3 regions of the Pantoea sp. X-Soil-TKNS-1211 genome follow, and region 3 is predicted to be linked to each of the others. Evidence: predicted binding sites of a transcription regulator. Region 3 holds the regulator's gene; each other region holds the start of a gene.
What was found. The regulator sigma-54, encoded in region 3, starts transcription at its own class of promoters, with help from an activator protein. The targets are predictions, from matches to a motif close to GTTGGCACANNTTTCGCTNT.
Positions count from the first base shown of each region.

Region 1 (4,124 bases), 390 kb from region 3:
GCAGCAGCTGACGCATGGCAATCGACAACGCCAGGTAGATCAACGTGGTCACCAAATAGACTTCAAAACTCAAAAAGGTTCGCGACTGGATCAGGTTGGCGGCGAAGGTCAGTTCTTCATAGGAGACCTGCGACACCACTGAGGATCCCAGCATCACGATGATGCACTGGCTGACCAGCGCCGGATAAATACGTTGCAGCGACGGCGGCAGCACCACGCGGAGAAACGTCTGGCTACGAGTCAGGCCAAGTACGCGGCCCGCTTCCCACTGCCCTTTTGGTGTCACCTGGATACCGGCGCGAATAATCTCGGTACTGTAGGCACCGAGGTTAATCAGCATCGCCAGCAACGCAGCTTCGCCCGCCGTCAGCTTCAGACCAAGATTGGGTAAACCAAAGACGATAAAGAACAGCTGCACCACAAAAGGCGTGTTACGAATCAGCTCGACGTAAATGCCCCAGATGCGACCCGCCAGGCTGGGTTTGCCGCTGCGCAGCGCTGCGCCGAGAATCCCCAGCGCCACGCCACCCACGGTAGCCAGCACCGTCAGTTGGATGGTGACCCACAGCCCTGCCAGCAGCTCCGGCCAGTGCGGCCAGAGTTCAGCAAAGTTAAGTTGCCCAATCATTGGCCGTCCTTCTTATGCGCCGAGGTTGGCCGGCAGTGGTGCTTTCAGCCACTCTTCGGACAGCTTGTTCAGGGTGCCATCTTTAATGCCCTGCTCAATCAGCGCATTCACTTTATCTTTCAGCGCTGGCTCGTCCTTCTTCAGACCGATAAAGCACGGGGAATCTTTCAGCATAAACTGCGGCACCGGTGCTTTAGCCGGGTTTTGACGGGCAATCGCGGCCACTACCAGGTTGCCGGTCGCAATAAACTGCACCTGACCAGAAAGATAAGCAGATAGCGTGGTGTTGTTATCTTCGTAACGTTTCACCTCGGCATCTTTCGGTGCCACGCCGGTCAGTACCATGTCTTCCACCGCACCACGGGTTACGCCGATGGATTTGCCGCTCAGCGCTGCCGCATCTTTGATTTCTTCGCCTTTCGGACCAAATACGCCCAGGAAGAACGGGGCGTACGCGCGGCTGAAGTCGATCACTTTTTCACGTTCGGCGTTTTTCCCCATGCTGGAGATCACCAGATCGACTTTGTCGGTTTGCAGGTAAGGCACGCGGTTGGCGCTGGAAACCGGCACCAGCTGCAACTTCAGTTTCATCTCTTTAGCGAGGTACTTCGCCATGTCGATGTCGTAGCCTTGTGGCTGTAAATCGGTGCCGACAGAACCGAACGGCGGGAAGTCCTGCGGCACGGCGATGCGGATTACGCCGCGTTTCTGGATGTCCTGCAACTGATCGGCCATCGCGCTACCAACCTGCGCCATCATCAGCGCAGCGCCCGCTACCGCCATTAAAACTTTTTTCATTATGCACCCCGGTGAGTTTACGTGAAACAAAAGATTCTTTATGAATCGTTCTGCAACTAATGTGCCAACCGAAACGAAAAGAACACTTCCACGTAAAATCAGGGTTTCAGCATTATCAGGTGGAAAAAAACGGGCGAGTGACCCGGAGGTTTCAGCGATCAAAAAAGGTGCAAAGCACCAAAAAGGTGCCCTTTAACGGTGTTCCAGCTCATCCAGATGCTGGTAAAGGTCGGCAATGTGGTGAATACGCTGACGTCCCTGCGACAACATTTCATGTAGCAACGCATTCGCCAGCAGGTTAATCAGGCTCATGGCGGAGGCGTAACTATCGAAGGCGGAGACGCTGTCGAGCGGTGCGCACAACTGCCAGCGCGCCAGGGTAATGATGCCCTGTGCCTGGGGTTCGCACAGCGCCAACACCGGGATGTTATTCTGTTGTAACTGCTGCATCAGTGGACGAATGATGCGCGGACGACGGCGAAACGCCATCACCACCACCACATCCTCAGGGGTGATATCCACCAGCTCCTCACCCAGCGTTTGGCCCGGCTGCGGCAGCACATGCACCTGGGGACGGGCCTGCATCAACTGCTGACGCAGGTGCAGCGCCACCGGATAGGCGTTACGCATCCCAATGATAAACAAGCGTTTTGCCTGTGCCAGCGCCTGAATCACTTCGCCAAATTGCTGCGGATCGATGCTGTTGACCCACTGCGTCAGGTTAGCCATCTCCTGCTTGTAGTGACGCGACAGCAGCGTATTGCCCTGCACCGCATCACGGTTATCCGTCAGCGGCATGCCGCTCTGGCGCAGCGTACGCAGCTCATCGCGCATGTCTTTATATTTTTCGTAACCCAGGCGCTTAAACAGCCGGCTCACCGTGGCTTTTGATACGCCGCTCAGCCGCGCCAGCTCGGCGCTGTTGTAGCTGATCAGGTCATCAAAATGGTCAAAGACAAAATCGGCAATGCGCTGCTCCTGCGGCGACAGTTGCGGATAGTGACTGCGGAGGCGTTCATCTAGCTGTTTCATCATTCGTCCTGTAACTTTCGTTTCATCACAAGCTAGCATAAATCGATCCACAATGGTGTCCGACCAAAACTGGAACAGCTCTTGCTATAACTTTGCCATGTACCCAAAAATGAGTTCACTATGATACAGAGCAATATGGCCCCATTAGGTATGGCCGTGACCCCTCATCATCTCGCCAGCGAAAGTGCGTTAGCCGTCCTGCGCGAAGGGGGTAACGCCATCGAAGCTATGGTGGCCGCTGCGGCCACTATCGCCGTGGTTTACCCGCATATGAATGGCTTAGGCGGTGATGGCTTCTGGCTGATCGTCCCACCGGGCGGCGATCCGATCGCCATTGATGCCAGTGGTGCTGCTGGCTCGCTGGCGCATTTTGATTTCTATCACGGCGCAACGAAAATTCCACACCGTGGCCCCAAAGCTGCCCTGACCGTGGCAGGTACCGTCAGCGGTTGGCAGGAGGCACTGGCCTTCTCCGCTGAGTTGGGCAACCCGGCGTTGCCGGTTGCGCGCCTGCTGCGTGATGCCATCCGCTATGCTGCCGATGGCATTCCCGTCACCGCTTCGCAGGCGGCAGCTACCGCCGCGAAACGTGATGAATTGCAGGATCAGCCCGGCTTTGCCGCCAACTTCCTGCCGGATGGCGAAGTACCTGCCGCAGGCAGCCGTTTCACCCAACCGGCGCTGGCGAATACCCTCAGCCTGTTATGCGAGCAGGGTTTAGACAGTTTTTATCGTGGCGAGCTGGCGCACCATCTGGCACGTGAAATGTCCGCGCTGGGCATGCCAATCACGCTGGAAGATCTGCAACGCCAGCAGGCACGCCGTTGCACCCCATTGCATCTGGCGCACAGCGAAGGCGATATCTGGAACATGACACCACCCACTCAGGGGTTGGTATCGCTGGCGATTCTGGGCATGACCGACTGCCTCAACATGGCGGAAGCGGATGAAGCCCAGACCGTGCACCGCATCGTCGAAGCCACCAAGCAAGCCTTTGGCCTGCGCGATCAACATATTACAGATCCACGCCATATCGACATTGATGTGCAAAGCCTGCTGGATGCCGATCATCTGGCGGGGCTCGCCGCACAGATTGATGATGCCGCCGCCGCCCCCTGGGGCACTGGCAAAGGTCCGGGTGATACCGTGTGGATGGGGGTGATGGACAGCAGCGGGCTGGCAGTCTCCTTTATCCAGAGTATCTATCACGAATTCGGCAGCGGCGTGGTGCTGCCGGGCACCGGCATTACCTGGCAGAACCGTGGTGCGGCGTTCAGTTTACAGCCAGGCCATTTGCTGGCACTGGCACCGGGCAAACAGCCCTTCCACACCCTTAATCCGGCGGCGGCACGATTGAAAGATGGTCGCACCATGGTGTACGGCTCGATGGGGGGCGACGGCCAGCCGCAGACACAAGCAGCGATTTTTACCCGTCATGTCATTCAGGGACTGCCGCTGCAACAAGCGGTGAGTGCACCACGTTGGCTGCTGGGGCGCACCTGGGGACAATCCTCCGATTCCCTCAAGCTGGAAGCACGTTTCGCCCCGGAAACAGTGCAGCAACTGCGCGATCTCGGCCATGAGGTAGAGTTGTTACCCGATTTTAGCGAGGTGGTAGGTCACGCAGGTGCCATCGTCCGCCATAACAACGGTATGTTTGAAGGCG
Region 1 covers NZ_AP035953.1:940,887-945,010, reverse strand. Annotated here, with positions in the region: gene AC6I8W_RS04230 (amino acid ABC transporter permease) at 1-628, opposite strand, end outside; gene AC6I8W_RS04225 (transporter substrate-binding domain-containing protein) at 641-1,426, opposite strand; gene AC6I8W_RS04220 (hypothetical protein) at 1,467-1,622, shown strand; gene hpxU (MurR/RpiR family transcriptional regulator HpxU) at 1,619-2,458, opposite strand; gene AC6I8W_RS04210 (gamma-glutamyltransferase family protein) at 2,579-4,124, shown strand, end outside.
Region 1: the regulator sigma-54 is predicted to act here: its motif matches at 2,527-2,546, upstream of AC6I8W_RS04210 (gamma-glutamyltransferase family protein).

Region 2 (4,124 bases), 940 kb from region 3:
TTATGTCGTACCGGCATCGCCGCACACACCGCGCTGGTTAACCGGGCGTTTTGACTCGCTGGCGATTCGCGTTAGCGATCATCCCGATGTGCAGGCTTTGTGTCGCCGTTTGGGCAAACCGCTAGTTTCAACCAGTGCTAATCTGTCCGGTGAGCCACCTTGTCGTACAGTTGCTGAGGTCGCTCAGCAATTCGGTGCAGAGTTCCCGGTGCTGGTGGGGGAAACCGGGGGCCGTCTGAATCCTTCAGAAATCCGCGATGTTATCAGCGGCGAACTTATCCGTCAGGGCTAATTTATGGACAACTTTGCCGTTTTTGGTAATCCGATCGCGCACAGCAAATCGCCTTTTATCCATCGTCTGTTTGCGGAGCAAACCGGTATCGACCATCGCTATGGTCGGGTGTGTGCGCCATTAGATGGGTTCCCGCATGCCATCAGCGAGTTCTTTGCGTCGGGCGGAAAGGGGGCCAACGTGACGTTGCCCTTCAAAGAACAGGCGTGGGAGTTTGCTGATGAACTCAGTGAACGTGCTGCGCTTTCCGGGGCGGTCAATACATTGAAGAAAGATGCACAGGGTCAGATTATTGGTGATAACACCGATGGTATTGGCTTACTGAGCGATCTCGAGCGGTTGCAGATGATCCGTCCTGGCGATCGTGTCTTGCTGGTGGGAGCGGGGGGCGCGGCGCGCGGCGTGATCTTACCTTTGCTTTCATTAGGATGTTCACTCACGGTTGCGAATAGAACGGTCGAAAAGGCAGAGTTGTTGGCAGAGATCTTCCGCCACAGTGGTGCCATCAATGCCTGTGGTTTCGACGCGTTGGCTGGTCAGTCATTTGATCTGATTGTTAACGCCACCTCCAGCGGAGTGGATGGAAAAGTGCCACCTTTACCGGTTTCATTGATTTCTCACCATACCCGTTGCTATGACATGTTCTATCAACAGGGTCTGACGCCATTTTTGCTTTGGTGCCAGCAACAGGGCGCGCGGCAACTCGCCGATGGATTAGGTATGCTGGTAGGGCAGGCGGCACATGCTTTCCAGTTATGGCATGGTGTGATGCCAGAGATCACGCCTGTCATTGCGCAGTTAAAAGCAGCGATGCAGTCGTGAATCAGGCTATCCAGTTCCCGGATCGTGAAGAGTGGGATCAGCATCGTCAGGTGGTATGTTTCCCGGCACAGGTCAACGGTATGGGGCTGATGTGTGCGATCTCTTCAGATGAACTGCATGACAGATTCGGGGAGGGGGAAGCGATGGCGCTATTTAGCGCCAATCGCTGGGATCTGGAAGATGAAGCCGAACAACTTATCCTCAATGACGAGGTTGATAATCAAGGCTGGGTCTGGCTCTCCTGAGCGAGATAATCATTTTTCCAACCAACATAGTTGTTTGCCGAGTAACGGAGTGCCTTGATCTCTGCTTCGTTGAGTGGGCGAATTTGCTTCACCGGGCTACCTAGATAAAGGTAGCCGCTTTCCAGCCGTTTCCCTGGGGGGACCAGGCTGCCTGCACCAATCATCACGTCTTCTTCTACTATTACGCCGTCCAGCAGAATCGATCCCATGCCAACCAAAACACGATCGCCGATAGTACAGCCATGCAGCATGGCTTTGTGACCGACGGTAACGTCTTCACCAATTACCAGTGGATAGCCCGCAGGATTGCTGGCTGATTTATGCGTGACATGAAGTACGCTGCCATCCTGAATGTTGGTGCGCGCGCCAATGACCACCTGATTCACATCACCACGAATAGCGACCAGTGGCCAGATACTGACATCGTCTCCCATGATGACATCGCCGACCACAACACTGCTTTTATCGATCATTACCCGATCGCCAGTTTGTGGGTAGCTGCTTTTATAGGGACGTAAGGCTGTTGACATGATCTTTCTCCTTTTACTCATTTATCCCTAGCCTGAGCGCGATTAGAGCGACAGACAAGCTGATTTTTGAGCGGATCGTTCGTGATCTCGGCAGAAAGGATGAAAACTCGCCAGTCGAATAAAAAGATCGAAAAAAGGGGTTGTGCAAAAAATTCGGATCCCTATAATGCGCCTCCACTGACACGGCAAAGCGGCAACGCAGACGGTCAGCGAGGGACGAAGTGATTCATCCCGCCAGAGAAAAATCTCGAAAAAGAGATTGACTCTGAAGGAGGAAAGCGTAATATACGCCACCTCGCGACAGACGGTTAACCCGCTGTTCGCACTGCTCTTTAACAATTTATCAGACAATCTGTGTGGGCACTCGCAGGATTGATATCAAAAGTCTACGGACTTAAAAAATATCAAGTCTCAAGAGTGAACACGTAATTCATTACGAAGTTTAATTCTTTGAGCATCAAACTTAAATTGAAGAGTTTGATCATGGCTCAGATTGAACGCTGGCGGCAGGCCTAACACATGCAAGTCGAACGGTAGCACAGAGGAGCTTGCTCCTCGGGTGACGAGTGGCGGACGGGTGAGTAATGTCTGGGGATCTGCCCGATGGAGGGGGATAACTACTGGAAACGGTAGCTAATACCGCATAACGTCGCAAGACCAAAGTGGGGGACCTTCGGGCCTCACACCATCGGATGAACCCAGATGGGATTAGCTAGTAGGTGGGGTAATGGCTCACCTAGGCGACGATCCCTAGCTGGTCTGAGAGGATGACCAGCCACACTGGAACTGAGACACGGTCCAGACTCCTACGGGAGGCAGCAGTGGGGAATATTGCACAATGGGCGCAAGCCTGATGCAGCCATGCCGCGTGTATGAAGAAGGCCTTCGGGTTGTAAAGTACTTTCAGCGGGGAGGAAGGTGTTGGAGTTAATAGCTTCAGCAATTGACGTTACCCGCAGAAGAAGCACCGGCTAACTCCGTGCCAGCAGCCGCGGTAATACGGAGGGTGCAAGCGTTAATCGGAATTACTGGGCGTAAAGCGCACGCAGGCGGTCTGTCAAGTCGGATGTGAAATCCCCGGGCTTAACCTGGGAACTGCATTCGAAACTGGCAGGCTGGAGTCTTGTAGAGGGGGGTAGAATTCCAGGTGTAGCGGTGAAATGCGTAGAGATCTGGAGGAATACCGGTGGCGAAGGCGGCCCCCTGGACAAAGACTGACGCTCAGGTGCGAAAGCGTGGGGAGCAAACAGGATTAGATACCCTGGTAGTCCACGCTGTAAACGATGTCGACTTGGAGGTTGTGCCCTTGAGGCGTGGCTTCCGGAGCTAACGCGTTAAGTCGACCGCCTGGGGAGTACGGCCGCAAGGTTAAAACTCAAATGAATTGACGGGGGCCCGCACAAGCGGTGGAGCATGTGGTTTAATTCGATGCAACGCGAAGAACCTTACCTGGCCTTGACATCCAGAGAACTTAGCAGAGATGCTTTGGTGCCTTCGGGAACTCTGAGACAGGTGCTGCATGGCTGTCGTCAGCTCGTGTTGTGAAATGTTGGGTTAAGTCCCGCAACGAGCGCAACCCTTATCCTTTGTTGCCAGCGATTCGGTCGGGAACTCAAAGGAGACTGCCGGTGATAAACCGGAGGAAGGTGGGGATGACGTCAAGTCATCATGGCCCTTACGGCCAGGGCTACACACGTGCTACAATGGCGCATACAAAGAGAAGCGATCTCGCGAGAGCAAGCGGACCTCATAAAGTGCGTCGTAGTCCGGATTGGAGTCTGCAACTCGACTCCATGAAGTCGGAATCGCTAGTAATCGTAGATCAGAATGCTACGGTGAATACGTTCCCGGGCCTTGTACACACCGCCCGTCACACCATGGGAGTGGGTTGCAAAAGAAGTAGGTAGCTTAACCTTCGGGAGGGCGCTTACCACTTTGTGATTCATGACTGGGGTGAAGTCGTAACAAGGTAACCGTAGGGGAACCTGCGGTTGGATCACCTCCTTACCTGAAGATACCTTCCTTCGAAGTGCTCACACAGATTGTCTGATAAAAGTCATGAGCAAGCCGTCTTGACGACGACACCCCTGTGTCCCCTTCGTCTAGAGGCCCAGGACACCGCCCTTTCACGGCGGTAACAGGGGTTCGAATCCCCTAGGGGACGCCACTTGCTGGTAATGAGTGAAAGGCGTTACCCACAATACTTCAGAGTATGCTGATTCAGCATGCTGCGAA
Region 2 covers NZ_AP035953.1:3,967,307-3,971,430, reverse strand. Annotated here, with positions in the region: gene tsaC (L-threonylcarbamoyladenylate synthase type 1 TsaC) at 1-292, shown strand, start outside; gene aroE (shikimate dehydrogenase) at 296-1,114, shown strand; gene AC6I8W_RS18665 (DUF1488 family protein) at 1,111-1,359, shown strand; gene AC6I8W_RS18660 (gamma carbonic anhydrase family protein) at 1,335-1,889, opposite strand; rRNA gene AC6I8W_RS18655 (16S ribosomal RNA) at 2,355-3,896, shown strand; tRNA gene AC6I8W_RS18650 (tRNA-Glu) at 3,981-4,056, shown strand.
Region 2: the regulator sigma-54 is predicted to act here: its motif matches at 2,165-2,184, upstream of AC6I8W_RS18660 (gamma carbonic anhydrase family protein).

Region 3 (4,124 bases):
TCGCTACCTTCACTGGCAACGTGATCGTTACGCAGGGATCGATCAAGATCACCGCTGACAAAGTGGTCGTCACCCGTCCGGGCGGCGACAGCAAAAAAACCATTGTTGATGCCTGGGGCAACCCAGCGACCTTTTATCAGATGCAGGACAACGGTAAGCCGGTGCAAGGCCATGCCGCCAAACTTCACTACGAACTGGCGAATGACTTTGTTGAGCTGACCGGTAACGCCTACATTGAACAGCTGGACAGCAACATCAAAGGCGATCGCATCACCTATCTGGTGAAAGAACAGAAAATGCAGGCCTACAGTCAGGGCCAGAGCAAACGTGTGACCACCGTGCTGGTGCCGTCGCAGTTGCAGGACAAAAACGGTTCCTCCCAGAGCCAAAAAAAGAGTAACTAATTTCTATGGCCACACTGATCGCTGAAAACCTGGCGAAAGCCTACAAAGGCCGCCGCGTGGTAGAAGACGTTAGCCTGCAAGTTAAATCCGGCGAAATCGTCGGTTTGCTTGGCCCCAACGGGGCCGGTAAAACGACCACCTTCTACATGGTGGTCGGTATCGTGCCACGCGATGCCGGTCGTATTGTGATTGATGATGAAGACATCAGCATTCTGCCGCTGCATGCACGTGCACGTCGCGGCATCGGCTATCTGCCGCAGGAAGCGTCAATTTTCCGTCGCCTTAGCGTTTACGACAACCTGATGGCGGTGTTGCAGATCCGTGACGATCTCACCGAAGAACAACGCCAGGATCGTGCCAACGAACTCATGGAAGAGTTCCACATTGAACACCTGCGTGACAGCATGGGTCAGGCACTTTCCGGCGGTGAACGCCGTCGTGTCGAGATTGCCCGCGCGCTGGCCGCCAATCCTAAATTCATCCTGCTGGATGAGCCTTTTGCCGGAGTTGACCCCATTTCCGTTATTGATATCAAGAAGATCATTGAACATTTGCGCGATAGCGGGTTGGGTGTGCTGATTACCGACCACAACGTACGCGAAACCCTTGCCGTCTGTGAACGCGCTTACATCGTCAGTCAGGGGCATTTGATTGCCCACGGCACTCCCGATGAAATACTTGCAGATGAGCAGGTTAAGCGTGTTTATTTGGGCGAAGAGTTCAGACTCTGATAAGGTGTCGTAACCTCCGACGTTTGCTTAGGAAACTCAATCCGGATTATGAAGCAAGGTTTGCAACTCAGGCTCAGCCAACAGCTGGCGATGACACCCCAGTTGCAGCAAGCAATCCGCTTGCTGCAACTCTCTACGCTTGAACTCCAGCAGGAATTACAATTGGCGCTGGAAAGCAACCCATTGCTTGAACAATCAGAAGTACACGAGGAAGTAGACGCTCGCGAATATCAGGAAAATGAGGCACTCGATACTCGCGAGGCGCTGGAACAAAAAGAGATGCCGGAAGAGCTGCCGCTCGATGCAACCTGGGATGAAATCTACACCGCCGGAACGCCTTCTGGTACCGGAACAGATTACCAGGATGATGAACTACCGGTTTATCAGGGTGAAACCACCCAGTCGTTGCAGGATTACCTGATGTGGCAGGTTGAGCTGACGCCGTTCACTGATACCGATCGCGCCATTGCAACCTCAATTGTTGATGCTATCGACGACACCGGTTATCTCACGGTGACGATCCAGGATATTTGTGACAGCATCGGTGATGAAGAACTCACGCTGGAAGAAGTAGAAGCGGTTTTAAAACGCGTGCAGCGTTTCGATCCGGTTGGCGTTGGCGCGCGTGACCTGCGTGACTGCCTGCTGGTGCAGCTTTCTCAATATGCCACCGATACGCCAATGCTGGCGGAAGCGCGTTTAATCGTTAGCGAGCATCTTGATCTGTTAGCCAATCACGATTTCCGCAGCCTGATGCGTATGACGCGCCTGAAAGAAGATGTACTGAAAGAGGCGATGGTGCTGATTCAATCGCTTGATCCGCGTCCGGGTCAATCGGTCAACACCAGCGAACCTGAGTACGTCATCCCGGATGTACTGGTGCGAAAAATCGGCACACGTTGGACGGTAGAACTGAATGCCGACAGCGTGCCACGTCTCAAGATTAATCAGCACTATGCTGCAATGGGCGGCGCTGCACGTAATGATAGCGACAGCCAGTTTATCCGCAGCAATTTACAGGAAGCCAAATGGCTGATTAAGAGCCTGGAGAGCCGTAACGACACGCTGCTGAAAGTGACACGCTGTATTGTCGAGCAGCAGCAGGCGTTTTTTGAACAGGGCGAGGAGTTCATGCGTCCCATGGTGCTGGCGGACATCGCTCAGGCTGTGGATATGCATGAATCCACGATTTCCCGTGTGACTACGCAAAAGTATCTACATAGCCCGCGTGGCATCTTTGAACTGAAATATTTTTTCTCCAGTCATGTGAATACCGAAGGTGGCGGCGAAGCCTCATCGACGGCGATTCGTGCGTTGGTGAAAAAATTGATCTCTGCGGAAAATCCCGCAAAACCCTTGAGCGACAGCAAACTGACCTCCATGTTATCTGAACAGGGCATCATGGTGGCCCGCCGTACGGTTGCTAAGTATCGCGAGTCTTTGTCCATCCCGCCCTCGAATCAGCGTAAGCAGCTGGTTTGAATGTATTGAGAAGGAAGACCTATGCAAATAAACCTTACCGGACTGAATGTAGAGATTACCGAACCGCTGCGCGAATTTGTAAATAGTAAATTTGCCAAACTGGAACACTATTTTGATCGGATTAATCAGGTCTATATTGTTCTGAAAGTGGAAAAGGTAACGCAGATTGCTGATGCAACACTGCATGTGAACGGCGGTGAATTGCACGCGACATCGGAAGCGGAAGACATGTACGCGGCCATTGACGGATTGATCGACAAGCTTTCCCGTCAGTTGACCAAACATAAAGACAAACTGAAAAAACACTAACCTTCACGCTTGCAGAGTGCTGACCGGTTCGGCACTTAGAGCACAGAATGGGGCGGGCTAACCGCCCCGTTTTGTCATCTGCGCAAGCGCCAACAGGATAACTGTATTTTTCCCGCTATCGGGGTAAAGTGAGTGATCCTCGCGGCTATGTGAACTCGCAAGTGAAACGATGATGAACAACGATCTGACACTGGAATTGAGCTCGGTCCTCACGCTGGACTGCACCCGCAGCGGCGTACACTGCCAGAGTAAAAAACGTGCGCTGGAAATAATCAGCGAGCTGGCAGCGAAACAGCTCAATCTGCCTCACCAGACGCTTTTCGAAGCGATCCTCACCCGTGAACGCATGGGCAGTACCGGTATTGGCAATGGTATTGCCATTCCACATGGCAAACTGGAGGAGGATACACTGCGCGCCGTTGGCGTGTTCATTAGCCTCGATCAGCCCATCGCCTTTGATGCGGTAGACAACCAGCCAGTGGATCTGCTGTTTGCGCTACTGGTGCCCGCAGACCAGTGTAAAACCCATCTGCATACACTATCGCTGGTGGCAAAACGCCTGGCAGATAAAACCGTTTGTCGTCGTCTACGCGCTGCGCAGAGCGATGAAGAACTCTATGCCATTATCACAGAAGCGCAGGAAGACCACCTTTAAGCGACAGCTACTTTTACCGGCCAGAGTGCCGGTTTAAAACGGGAGAAATGTGATGGTGCTGATGATCGTTAGCGGTCGGTCAGGCTCAGGAAAATCAGTCGCGTTGCGTGCGCTCGAGGACATGGGGTTTTACTGTGTCGATAACCTGCCAGTGGTGTTGTTACCAGAATTGGCCAATACCTTAAGCGAACGCAACATCTCTGCCGCCGTCAGTATCGACGTGCGTAATATGCCGGAATCGCCGGAGGTTTTCGAAACCGCGCTTAATAATCTGCCGGATTCTTTTTCGCCACAGCTGCTGTTTCTCGACGCTGACCGTAACACGCTAATCCGTCGCTACAGCGATACACGCCGCTTGCATCCGCTCTCCAGTAAAAATTTGTCACTGGAAAGCGCCATTGATGAGGAGAGCGACCTGCTCGAACCCTTGCGTTCGCGGGCTGATCTGATCATCGATACTTCTGAGATGTCGGTACACGAATTGGCGGAAATGCTGCGTACCCGCTTGCTGGGTAAACGCGAACGTGAGCTGACAATGGTGTT
Region 3 covers NZ_AP035953.1:555,739-559,862, reverse strand. Annotated here, with positions in the region: gene lptA (lipopolysaccharide ABC transporter substrate-binding protein LptA) at 1-404, shown strand, start outside; gene lptB (LPS export ABC transporter ATP-binding protein) at 410-1,135, shown strand; gene rpoN (RNA polymerase factor sigma-54) at 1,184-2,617, shown strand; gene hpf (ribosome hibernation promoting factor) at 2,639-2,926, shown strand; gene ptsN (PTS IIA-like nitrogen regulatory protein PtsN) at 3,099-3,581, shown strand; gene rapZ (RNase adapter RapZ) at 3,634-4,124, shown strand, end outside.